One region of the Peribacillus sp. TH16 genome, then DNA from elsewhere that is predicted to be linked to it. Evidence: riboswitches for the same ligand, from Rfam matches in the RefSeq annotation. Region 1 holds a riboswitch; each other region holds the start of a gene.
What was found. A riboswitch is a leader RNA that binds a small molecule or an ion and turns the genes downstream of it on or off. The one in region 1 is predicted to bind cyclic di-AMP.

Region 2: linked by a shared signal. The riboswitch ahead of JFV29_RS29455 (cation:dicarboxylate symporter family transporter) and the one ahead of JFV29_RS24045 (TrkH family potassium uptake protein) in region 1 are both predicted to bind cyclic di-AMP.
Region 3: linked by a shared signal. The riboswitch ahead of JFV29_RS08115 (APC family permease) and the one ahead of JFV29_RS24045 (TrkH family potassium uptake protein) in region 1 are both predicted to bind cyclic di-AMP.
Region 4: linked by a shared signal. The riboswitch ahead of JFV29_RS17375 (cation:dicarboxylate symporter family transporter) and the one ahead of JFV29_RS24045 (TrkH family potassium uptake protein) in region 1 are both predicted to bind cyclic di-AMP.

Annotation. Positions count from the first base shown of each region.
Region 1 covers NZ_JAEKEM010000009.1:2,089,197-2,092,395, reverse strand. Annotated here, with positions in the region: gene JFV29_RS24050 (potassium channel family protein) at 1-523, opposite strand, end outside; gene JFV29_RS24045 (TrkH family potassium uptake protein) at 547-1,893, opposite strand; cyclic di-AMP (ydaO/yuaA leader) riboswitch at 2,236-2,378, opposite strand; gene JFV29_RS24040 (hypothetical protein) at 2,680-2,880, shown strand.
Region 2 covers NZ_JAEKEM010000011.1:178,109-181,307, forward strand. Annotated here, with positions in the region: gene JFV29_RS29450 (efflux RND transporter periplasmic adaptor subunit) at 1-1,132, shown strand, start outside; cyclic di-AMP (ydaO/yuaA leader) riboswitch at 1,343-1,490, shown strand; gene JFV29_RS29455 (cation:dicarboxylate symporter family transporter) at 1,662-2,924, shown strand; gene JFV29_RS29460 (class I SAM-dependent methyltransferase) at 2,987-3,199, opposite strand, start outside.
Region 3 covers NZ_JAEKEM010000002.1:1,678,568-1,681,766, reverse strand. Annotated here, with positions in the region: gene JFV29_RS08125 (cytochrome P450) at 1-888, opposite strand, end outside; gene JFV29_RS08120 (hypothetical protein) at 1,316-1,456, opposite strand; cyclic di-AMP (ydaO/yuaA leader) riboswitch at 1,613-1,756, shown strand; gene JFV29_RS08115 (APC family permease) at 1,908-3,199, shown strand, end outside.
Region 4 covers NZ_JAEKEM010000009.1:709,958-713,156, forward strand. Annotated here, with positions in the region: cyclic di-AMP (ydaO/yuaA leader) riboswitch at 1,255-1,402, shown strand; gene JFV29_RS17375 (cation:dicarboxylate symporter family transporter) at 1,571-2,833, shown strand.

The DNA.
Region 1 (3,199 bases):
TATTATATTTCGCACGTAAATCAAGCTCTCTGAGACTTTTTCCTGTCATGCTTATGGGTATAATGATTTCCTCGATATTGTATTCTTTTGAGAGTTCTATATAGTTCAGCATGTTGGGTGATAGGAGTTGATTAGCGACCCGTTCACCCATATCTCTTTCAGGGTAGATAACCCAGTCAGCACCAACTTTAGCGAGCACTTGACCGTGATGTTTATTTAGAGCTTTTGCTATTACCTTTTTCACTCCTAGTTCCTTTAAAAGCAATGTAGTTAAAATGCTTGACTGCATATCATTTCCGATGGCTACGATGACACAATCAAAATTACGGATTCCAATGGATTTTAGTGCCTCTTCTTCGGTAGTATCAGCCATAACTGCATGAGTTACACTTAATTCTGCATTCTCGACTCTTTCCTCGCTTACATCAATACCCAAGACTTCTTGTCCGGCTGTATATAATCTATGAGCTACACTCGTTCCGAATCTTCCTAAACCGATAACGGCATATTGTCGTTTTCCCATCTTTAACACTCCCTCATTAATGATTAACCAATCATGATTTTGCCTTTTGGACGGCGGAATGGATCTGGTTTACGTCTCATTGCGATAGCAAAAGCAAAAGTCAAAGGTCCAACCCGGCCCGCAAACATTGTGAAAATAATGAGCATCCGACCAATGGGGGATAATTCAGGGGTTAATCCCATTGAGAGACCCACGGTAGCAAATGCTGAAGTGGCTTCAAATAAAACCGTCAAGAAATCACTTCCGGTTTCTGTAATAGTCAGCAGAATGGTGATGGTTGAAACGATAAATACCCCGATGGAGGTAACGGATAATGCTTTAAATATCGTTTCATTCACAATGCGGTACCGAAACAATACCACATCTTCTTTTCCTTTAATCTGTGACCAAACCGTTCCAATCAGCGTCGCTAATGTGGTGGTTTTAATCCCACCGCCAGTCGATCCCGGTGAAGCCCCAACAAACATCAAGAAAATGATCAGCAGCAATGTGGGTTGTGTTAAATCAGGGATATTCAATGTATTAGAACCTGCTGTCCTCGGAGTAACGGATTGAAACAAAGAAGCCAACGTTTTCCCCATGAAAGATAAAGGCTGCAATGTTTTGGCATTTCCAAATTCAAATATAAAGATTAAAATGGCCCCGCCAATTGTAAGGATTAAGCTAGCCATCAGTACAACCTTCGTATGTACAGACAAACGATGGGTATCACGGTATTCGTAAATTTCATTCATCACGATAAATCCTATACCGCCTAATGTGATCAGGGAAGCGACTGTAAGGGTTACGAAAGGATCTGATGCATAAGTAGTCAAGCTCCTAAACCCTCCCATTAAGTCAAAGCCCGCATTATTGAAATTGGAAATCGAATGAAAAAGGCCGTAATAGATTGCTCTGCCTATTGGCATGTCAAAAGAAAAGCGAATCGATAGTATAACGGCACCTGAAATTTCAATAATGGCAGTGTAAATTAAAATCCTTTTTACTAACTTAACTACACCTGCCATAGATAAATTATTTAAAGACTCCTGCAAGACTAACCGGCCTTTTAAAGAAATTCTTTTGCCTAATAAGAAAAAGAAAAGCGTCGCAAATGACATAAACCCCAAGCCGCCTATTTGAATGAGTGATAAAATGACCAACTCTCCAAATGTTGTAAAAGTGGTTCCCGTATCTACTACGACAAGCCCTGTTACACATGTAGCAGAGGTTGAGGTAAATAAAGCATTTAGAAAAGAAAGACCATTCCCATTTTCAGTGGAAATCGGCAGGGTTAATAAATAGGCTCCAACAAGTATCAGGAAGGCAAAGCCAAGTACAAGAATTTTTGGCGGATCTAACAAATCTTTTGCTTTTATCAAATTGATCATCCTTACCCTGTTAATGAATTAGCAACCTACTAACAAACGTAATATATCCACAGATAACCAACCATTATCCAGTGATAGGGTTAGTATTTTGCTCGTACTGCATTCCATTCGTCATCCATCTAGATAAACAATCAATAGACCAAGTTCCTTTTGCTATACATGCGCCCATTCTGCACAAGCCCTTTTATTTGTGAAAAAAGGTATTCATTATCCTTAATCAAGCTTAGGTAATTCTCTTTGGAAATCCTTTTTTAAAGCATAATAAAAAGACCTACATAACATCTGGCTGCTATTTTGTTACAGAAAAGCAAACAAAAAAGCCCCTGAAATAGGCGGTCTTATGACCTCCTTCGCTTTAGCCGACGAAGTTAGCTGACGGGTAGGATGGCGAAAGAGCTGATCTCATCCTTTCTGCAAGGCAGAATTAACCCCAAATGATTGGTTCCTCCGTAATCAATTTACTTGAGTTTAGGCCGAAATGCATTAAATTGATAAACGTATTCTACTCCCATCATTTACTAGTTGTAAACCCCTAAATTGTAAAAAAAATTTGCTAGAACAAAACAGAAAATTTACGTTTTTTTTACATATTAAAAACTTATTGACAAAAATTAGTTGGGACATTATGATAGGTTCGATAAATTTGAAAAATAACATCCAGTAATTTTATGTTTCTAATAAATAAATATATGGTATTTCCTTTTGGAATTAGATACAGAAAATCTCAAAGTTTATTGAATTCGTATTTTGAAATTTTAATACATTATATAAAAAAGGCGGGCAAGTATGGAGAAGACGTTTAATAGATATGTTGTTAACGCTACAGGTAAAGGTGGACAGACGTATTTAACTCAATGCCAGGATAAAGATGCACTAAGGAAATGGATAGCCGATCATGAGGATCAAATAATAATGAATGAGTTAAGGATAACAGATAAGAAAAAGAATCCATTGATAAATTTTTTTTTCAAAGGTAATATCATCTGAATTCATAGGTCCTTATTAACTGGATCATGAAAATAATTGAACATTAAAAGTTAGTAGAGGGTCAAGCATATTGAATAATAATTCACTCATTATGTCCTTTTTCAGTATTTCAACTATTTAAATTCCTGCGTTAATCAGGCAATCTGAAGCTTAACATCCATATTGCGTTATATTTTCAAACTCATTTATATTGAATGAGTTTTTTTTGCGTGTATTAAATATTGGGATGGAAATATTCAAAAAAGCTTAAAAGATTTGGATGTAATAGAGAATGTGATATCGAAAATGGCTCTAAAGGAAATGAGTAAAAAATCATGGA
Region 2 (3,199 bases), on a different contig from region 1:
AAAAAAAGATACAATTACGGATACTATTCAAACAAAAGGGGTAGTTAAACCTGTAGAAGAGTATGATATCTATTTCGATACCAAGAAAAATGATTTTCAGAAATTCCTTGTAAAAGAGGGAGATGAGGTAACGGCTGGATCTTCGTTGTTTGAATATACTACACCCGAACTTGATGCTCTCAAAGGAAATCTAGAAGCGGAAAAAACTGCCGCTGAGGGTGAAATGGTGGGGATTAATGATTACATTGATAAGTTGAAAGCTTATCAAGGAAGTTTGACAAGTAATTCTAATAAAGCAGTAATCGATAATTCGATAGAAAAGAGCTTAAATATTGATATAACAACTACCTCTTCAGACTTGATTGAAAGTAATATTGAGCAAGAAATGTACAAGCTGGAACTTGAAAAAAACCGCTTGGAAGAAAAGGTTGTTATGCTGGATGCTCAATTAAGTTCAATTGAGGAGCAAAAAGGCGCGGTTGAGACGGCGAGTGAGGCTGATGGTGTTGTAAAAAATATCAATAAAAACCTGAATAATCCCATTATATCCATTGTTTCAACAAATGTGGCAATTGAAGGGGATTTCTCTGAAGAGGAGATGAAAAAAGCTGAAGTGGGCATGACTATAAAGGCAAGTTCCCCTGATTTAAAAAAGGCGTTGAACGGAACAATAGGTCGTATACATTCTTATCCAGAAGAGGAGCCATCACTAAAAAAAGATAACAGATTTCCATTTCAGGCATTGATTGAGCCAGGAGATGAAGAAACTAAACCTTTGTTGGTAGGGTCAAAAGTCAATCTTACTGTAATAACCAATGAGAAAGCGGGTGTACCCTCTATCCCTGTAGAGGCAGTACATCATAAAAAACAGCCGCATGTCTACAAATTGACTAAAAAAGGCTATGTGGATAAACACTATATTACAAAAGGGCTTAAAGCAGAAGGAAAGCAAGAACTCATAAAGGGACCGGCGGTAGGTGATGTTATTCTAATAGAACCGAATAGGATTGTGAAAAATCATTCTTATTTTGTTACTCCAATTCAGTTTGAGAAGGTGAAATCTGCTAGTTATAAAAAATTCACCACTCGGGAAAAGGTGAGGTATATATTACTGGGTATGTTAGAAAAATAATCCATTTTTTCATTATTCGAGAGAAGGGATATATCAATCAGTTTTATTGTTATTTATATATCCATATAACAAAATTAAGCAAAATAGAGAATGTGTTATTATAGGTAAAATAGTCACTAATACAGAATATTCAGACATTTGCAAAGGTTTTTTCTTAAAGGGACAAGAAAAAATATTTACAGAATAACATTTTTAGTATAATATTTTATTATTAAGTATTCGCTTAATCTTATTACAAGAACGGGGGACCCATTTTTGCGGATTTTTTTCGCTAGGGGTGAATTCAGAAATGAAAGGGCTTTTGTGTTTCCAATTCCTAACCCGACAGCTAACCTCGTCAGCGTCTTTAAGGGAACATGTGTGAATATTCACGCCTATAGGAAATCGACACATGAAGTGTCTTTTTTTCGGCGTAAAGATAGAGTTTTTCAATAAAAGAAAAATTACTTTCTTTCTATTAGTATCTTGTTTCCCTTACCGAGACAAAATGTTTTTGCTTTAAAGACTTTATGGAAGGTGAGGAAAGTAAATGAAGAAATTTAAATTAAGTTTAGCTAGCCAAATTTTTATTGGTTTAATTCTAGGGATTATTGTTGGTGCCATTTTTTATGGTAATGCGACAGCCCAAAACTTTTTACAACCATTCGGAGACATTTTCCTACGAATGATTAAAATGATTGTAGTACCAATCATTGTGTCAAGTCTTATCGTTGCAGTTGCGGGTGTAGGTGATTTAAAAGCAGTAGGTAAACTAGGAGCTAAATCACTTTCATACTTTGTGGTGGTAACAATGATAGCGATTGCTGTTGGTCTAGTTTCCGCGAATATTATCCAGCCTGGTGCTGGTGTAAATATGAACAATCTAGAACAAACTGATATTTCTACCTATGTTGATACAGCAGAAACTAAGCAGCATGAATCTTTTGTGGATACAATTGTTCACATTGTGCCATCCAATCCAATTAAAGCTATGGTAGAAGGCGATATGCTAGCAATCATTTTCTTCTCTGTTTTGTTTGGACTTAGTATTGCGGCTATCGGTGAAAAAGGTAAACCTGTATTCCGTTTCTTCCAAGGTGCAGCAGAAGGAATGTTCTACTTAACTAATATGGTCATGAAATTTGCTCCTATCGGGGTATTTGCACTAATCGGTGTGACCATCTCCAAGTTCGGTTTGGAATCTTTAATTCCATTAGGTAAGTTAGCGCTTTCTGTATACGGAACAATGATTTTCTTTGTAATTGTCGTTCTGGGTCTTATTGCAAAATTTGTAGGGTTCAATATCTTTACGTTGATTAAGCTTCTAAAAGAGGAATTAATTCTTGCGTTCTCGACAGCAAGTTCTGAGGCAGTTCTTCCGAGAATCATGGAAAAAATGGAGAAAGCGGGATGTCCGAAACATATTGCTACGTTTGTTATTCCGACAGGATACTCTTTTAACCTTGATGGTTCTACATTATATCAAGCGTTAGCAGCTATCTTCATCGCTCAAATGTATGGGATTGATTTAAGCGCTTATGAACAAATTACACTAATGTTAGTGTTAATGATCACATCTAAGGGGATTGCAGGTGTACCTGGTGTATCTTTCGTAGTTCTTTTAGCGACATTAGGAACAGTTGGTATTCCAATTGAAGGTTTAGCATTTATTGCTGGTATAGACCGTATTCTTGATATGGGCCGTACAGTAGTAAACGTTATTGGTAATTCACTTGCAGCAATCGTTATCTCAAAATGGGAAGGTCAATTCAACCCTCCTGCCAATAATGAAAAACTAGAACAAGTTTCTTAATATAAAAAAACCAGAGTGATATGTCACTCTGGTTTTTTTTGTGAATTTTGAAAAACTAATTCTTACTTTTGAACAATCCAGAAGCGGCAATCTGATGAGAAAGTGATGACATCATCGCTTTCATGGAATAATTCACTTCGGTAAAAACTTTCTAGGAAAGTAAAACCTGCTTCATTGAGACTGTCAAAGACCTCCCGTTGATTAGGTATATGAAGAAAGGTATCTTTTTGTAGGGTCTTTCCAGAAGTGAATATATCACCAAACTCATATAGCCG
Region 3 (3,199 bases), on a different contig from region 1:
TACTCTATCTATTTCATTGAAAAGTTTAGTTTCCACTTCTGGATTCTGTGAAAGAAAGTATATGGCCCAGGAAAGCGCATTTGCCGTCGTTTCGTGACCGGCAATGAAGATGGTCATTAGTTCATCGCGTACTTGCTGGTTTGACATACCTAAGCCGTCCTCATCATCTCGAGCCTCCATTAAAATTCCAAGCATATCTTCATGTCTTTCTGCATCTTCCCTACGTTTTTCGATAATGCTATAAATCACTTTATCAAGTCTTTGTATCGCATTTTTATATTCACGGTTGCTTTTAGTTGGAACCCATAAGGGTAATTGAAGAAGTGTTCTCATCCTTTTGACGGAAATTCTCAAGGCTGCTTCCATCGGTTCTCCGACCACATCATACCCATCTTTGAAATCCATGCTGAACATGGTCTTGCTTATTATCCCAAGGGCGATATTCATCATATCTTTCGTAATAATCCGTTCTTTCTCATTTTCCCAAGTTGAAATAAAGTCCATTGTTATATCTATCATATCCTGGGCATAATTGCTAATATGGGACTTTTTGAAAGAGGGTTGAATAAGCCTTCTCTGGCGCATGTGAACGTTTTTTTCGCTAGTAAGAAGTCCATCACCAACGAGTGGTTTTATAGCATTGCTGTCCTTTGATTTGACGAAGGATTTTTGTTTCGTTACAAGTATCTGCTTTATTAAATCCGGATTTGAAATGAGGTAAACATTTTGGAAAGGTCCAAAACGAAATTTTGCAACGTCTCCATATTCTTTTGATAAACGGGTAAGAAAGCCAAGTACATCTTTTTGAAACTCCTTTGTATGGCCAGAAATTAGTTTTCCATTTGGGACCATTGGAGTATCATATAAAACTTCATCATTTTCACTCAATGTTGTTTCTCTCCTTTCGGTAATAATAATTTCTTGTAATCATTCTATGAGAATAAGCTATATTGGTTTGGACAAGTTGTTAAAAGAAAGAGCACATAATTTTTAATTAGTTAATCATAATGAATGAATATACGAGTCCTAAAGGGTGAGGGGAGATTACTAGATTTCCATTCGTACTCAACTAAAAATAAAGTTTTCTCTATAAGTTGAGTATAGAAAAATTACAAATCGTGAGAGCGTATTTTGAGCTGATAAGAAACCACAAAGAGGAGAGAAGTACAAATGGCAGTTCCTAATTTACTGGTAATAAACAGGTGAGGAATTAAAGGTGTCTAGTGTAAAAAAACTCTGGGTGAGAGGAATCCAGAGTTTTTTTGGGGGGATAATCAGAAAGGAATTTCCTTTTGTTAATAAATAAGAGATGTATTCAGCTTCGTTCTTCCCTATCTCTATTTTGGTGCTGATCATTTTTTTCCATTGTAGGACCACCATATTGTTCGTTAATTTCTTTAACCACTTGATCTAAAAATTCATCAGATATTATTGGGTTATCATTTTTTTTTGGCATGTAATTCTCTTCTATCCTTTCTTGGTACCATGCGTCTTAATCACTAATGAAGTATTCGTTAACAACATAACCTCTCTAAGAAAAAATTATTCTTTTTGTTTGCAAATTTTTCATTTACTTTTCCGAATCACGGGAGTATGATATCAACAGTTTCATATTTCTAAATCGCTGAAACCTTATGGTACGGGGGAACCGTTATTAGGATTGTTTTACAATCCAAGGGGTGAATCCTTTCTAGGTAGGGCTACTCAAAGGTCCGAATCCGACAGCTAACCTCGTAAGCGTTATATGAGAAGGAAGGTGGAGCTTGTGAGACAAAAAAATGATGTCTGCAGGTCTATTTAACTATGACTTGTGGGCATTTTTCTATTTTATTCTTGTTTTTTTCGTAAAGTTTTTTTCATATAACTGGGCAAAATAAACTTAATTTGAAAAATGGCGGTGATTTCTAGTGTTATCTTCTATAAAGAGGTTCTTAATAGGTCGGCCTCTAAAATCTACTGCATTAGGTGACCAAAAGCTTAACAAAACAAAAGCTTTGGCCATATTATCTTCTGATGCTTTGTCTTCCGTTGCATATGGCCCGGAACAAATTTTAATTGTTTTAATTACAGTGGGTGCCGCAGCATTTTGGTATTCCATTCCTATCGCCATTGGTGTATTGATTCTGTTAATGGCTTTAATCTTGTCCTATAGACAAATTATCTTTGCTTATCCTCATGGCGGGGGAGCATACGTGGTTTCAAAAAATAATTTGGGTGTAAATCCTGGGCTGATAGCTGGAGGATCTTTGTTAGTCGACTATATCCTAACTGTGGCTGTAAGTGTTTCTGCGGGTACAGATGCCATCACATCTGCTTTTCCCAGCCTACATTCATATAATGTCGTTATTGCTATAATTTTTGTAATTCTTCTTACCATCCTTAACCTAAGAGGGGTAACAGAGTCGGCTTCCGTATTAGCCTATCCAGTGTATCTTTTCGTTTTAGCGTTATTCATTCTGATTGGTGTAGGTGTATACAAAATTTTGACTGGTGAAGTTTCCCCTGACTTACATGCATCAATCGGAACACCAGTAGCAGGGATCAGTTTATTTATACTTCTAAGAGCTTTTGCATCAGGTAGCTCTGCATTAACAGGAGTTGAAGCGATTTCCAATGCGATTCCAAATTTTAAAAATCCAGCGCCTAATAATGCTGCAAAAACATTAATAGCAATGGGTTCCTTACTTGCTGTGTTATTTACGGGTATTGTATTCTTAGCCTATTATTTAAGCATTGTTCCTAGCGCAGAGGTAACTGTTGTTTCACAAATTGCTGAAGAGATATTTGGACGCAACTTTATGTATTTCTTTATCCAAGGAACGACAGCATTAATATTAATTCTTGCTGCCAACACTGGCTATTCTGCTTTCCCTTTGCTTGCGGTAAATCTTGCAAAGGATAAATTCATACCAAGGGCGTTTACAATTAGAGGAGACCGATTAGGATATTCCAATGGAATTATCATACTAGGACTTGCATCAATCATCTTAATAATCGCATTTGGAGGACATACAGAAAATCTTATTCCACTTTATGCGGTAGGGGTATTTATTCCATTTACGTTGTCTCAGTCCGGGATGATTGTTAAATGGATTCGCGAAAAGCCAAAAGGATGGATGATGAAATTAACCATTAATTCAATTGGTGCCATTATTAGCTTTATCGTCACGATGATATTCTTTTTAACCAAATTTACTCA
Region 4 (3,199 bases), 1.4 Mb from region 1:
GGTTTGGAAAATGAGATCACATACGTAAATAATCAAAAGACCTATTTAGTATTTGAAACAGAGTAATAAGCCAAAAAAAGGATAATGGTAAAAAACTATTCTTTTTTTTCGTGGTTATCCTCTGCTTTCTCTCATAAATGAAAGTTTACGCTGCTGTCCCGATACTTGAATAGAAAAAAGCTCTGTAAAGGTTCCTCTTAACAGAGCTTACCGACATATTAAAGTATTTTTACCAAGTCTTTTCTAGCACTCAAGCAAATACTCTCACCTAGATAATCCATTTGCTCCTCATCAGATAGGTTAACAACAATCTCCTGAGAGCCTGATACACACTATACCACTCTTTTTGAACCAACAAAATGGACCTTTTTTAATTTAGCCTCAAACGTAATTCTATTAGGCTGAAAGCGACTTTGGGTAATGTTTAAGTGTCGAAGATGATACTCAGTTACTCCCTTGTTTTGAAAAAACTTTAGAGCATACTCATGTAAATTCCTCCCTAAATCAGCTCGACGTTTTTCAGGAATTAGATAATAGATTTAGATAATAGATTTACATAACCAATCTCATTGCCTCTGACTGTCGTATTGTAAGCTTCAATTGACCAATTGGTATGCCATTTTCTACCACTATCACAAAATCATCGGGTATTTTCCAAGGAATAAACTTTAACACACTGTAAGTCTAAATTACACGATAGAAGAAAAAAATGAAAAAAGGGAACTGTTATGGCTGAAAATCAATCAAGTTTACCTTGAAAAATGTAGGAACTATCCGATATATAAAAATAATTAAGTGTTTATATTGAGAACAATAATGGTGGTGTGTACTCAGTATAGAAATTATCGAAAAATGTCGAAAAAAGTCTTATACTCCCGAATTTCCTTTAAATAATTATTGTAAGCGCTTCATTTTAATGTTACATTATTGATTCATCCCTTAAAAATAAGGAAGAAAGGAAGTATTTTATAATCACTGAATAGAACTACATAGATTAAAAAAGGAGGATGAAATTGGTAAAAGAGGAAGCGTAAATGGGGATTTACACCACATACATATCTCAAAGATTACCAAACTTTATATCAAACTTGCGATTTTAAAAAGATTTTAAATGTCTCATGTATTAATATCATTTGAATCATCGTATTTTCAATGAGCCCACTCTAAAAAAGAGGATGAATTTTTATAATCGTAGAGAAAGATGGCGTGCCCCTAAATCCTATAATAAATATTTACAGATTAATATTTTTATTATAAGTTGGTTCTCTTAATCTTATTAATAGAACGGGGAAACCATTTTGCTGATATTTTCCGCTAGGGGTGAATTCAGAGATGATAGGGTATTTGTGTTTCCAATTCCTAACCCGACAGCTAACCTCGTCAGAGTCTAAAGGGAACATGTATGAATAGTCAAGCCAATAGGAATCGACAAATGAAGTGTCTTTTCTTTCGGTATAAAGACAGAATTTTCAAAAAAATAAAATTCACTTTCTTTCTATTTAATAACTTGTATCCCTTACGAGACAAAATGTTTTTACATCAAAGAACTTATGGAATGTGAGGAAAGTAAATGAAGAAAATTAAATTAAGTTTAGCTAGCCAAATATTCATTGGATTAATTCTAGGGATTATTGTTGGTGCCATTTTTTATGGTAATGAGACTGCCCAAGGCTATTTACAACCATTGGGAGATATGTTCTTACGCATGATTAAAATGATTGTTGTACCAATCATTGTTTCAAGTCTGATTGTTGCCGTTGCAGGGGTAGGCGATTTGAAATCAGTAGGTAAAATTGGTGCCAAATCACTTTTATACTTTGTGGTAGTAACGCAAATAGCAATTCTTGTTGGTCTGGTTTCCGCTAATTTACTTCAGCCGGGCGCTGGTATAAACATGAACCAGCTTGAACAAACAGATATATCCAGTTATGTAGATACAGCAGAAACTAAGCAGCATGAATCTTTTGTAGATACAATTGTTCACATCGTACCATCGAATCCGATTAAAGCGATGGTAGAAGGCGATATGCTAGCCATTATTTTCTTCTCTGTATTATTTGGCGTTAGTATTGCCGCAATTGGAGAAAAAGGTAAACCGGTATTTCGATTCTTCCAAGGTACGGCAGAAGGGATGTTCTACTTAACCAACTTGATTATGAAATTCGCTCCAGTCGGTGTATTTGCACTAATAGGGGTAACAATCTCTAAATTCGGTTTGGCGTCATTAATTCCTTTAGGTAAGTTAGCGCTTTCAGTATATGGAACAATGCTTTTCTTTGTACTTGTCGTTCTTGGAATTATTGCTAAAGTAGTAGGGTTTGGTATTTTTAAATTGATTAAGCTTCTAAAAGAAGAGTTAATTTTAGCATTTTCAACAGCTAGTTCGGAATCCGTCCTCCCAAAAATCATGGAAAAAATGGAGAAGGCCGGATGTCCAAAACATATTGCATCATTCGTAATTCCGACAGGCTACTCTTTCAACCTTGATGGTTCTACGTTATATCAAGCATTAGCAGCCATTTTCATTGCTCAAATGTATGGAATTGATTTGAGCATCATGCAGCAAATTACCTTAATGCTAGTGTTGATGATTACATCTAAAGGAATTGCAGGTGTACCAGGTGTCTCCTTCGTCGTCCTTTTGGCAACACTAGGCACCGTCGGTATTCCAATTGAAGGCTTAGCATTTATTGCTGGTATTGACCGTATTCTTGATATGGGTCGTACGGCAGTGAATGTTGTAGGTAATGCACTTGCAGCAATCGTTATTTCTAAATGGGAAGGTCAATTCCACCCTCCTGCCAATAATAAAAATCTAGAACAAGTATCTTAATATTAAAATCCAGAGTAGTGTGTCACTCTGGATTTTTTTGGTGTAGTTTTCTGTTTACCTTCACGTCAGATCATTCCTTCCTGCTTCCAAATTTAGTGACTTTCATTTTGTCTCAGTCAGAAGTCTTAAACATGAAAATGCCAGATTGCCAGATGTTCAATTACCATTTACTTTCTTTTAAGGCTTTACTTCCTTCGTTAATCTCGTATGAAAAAATTCAATAAAGGTATTATCGTAAAGGAAACCTTTTCTTTAAATGGATGAGATGAGAGTGATATTGTTTCTTCCTCACAGGACTAATACTTGCCTTGCTCATTAAGTATTAGGTGATTTTGTTTGTCTTGCATTTTAAACTTCATATTAGGG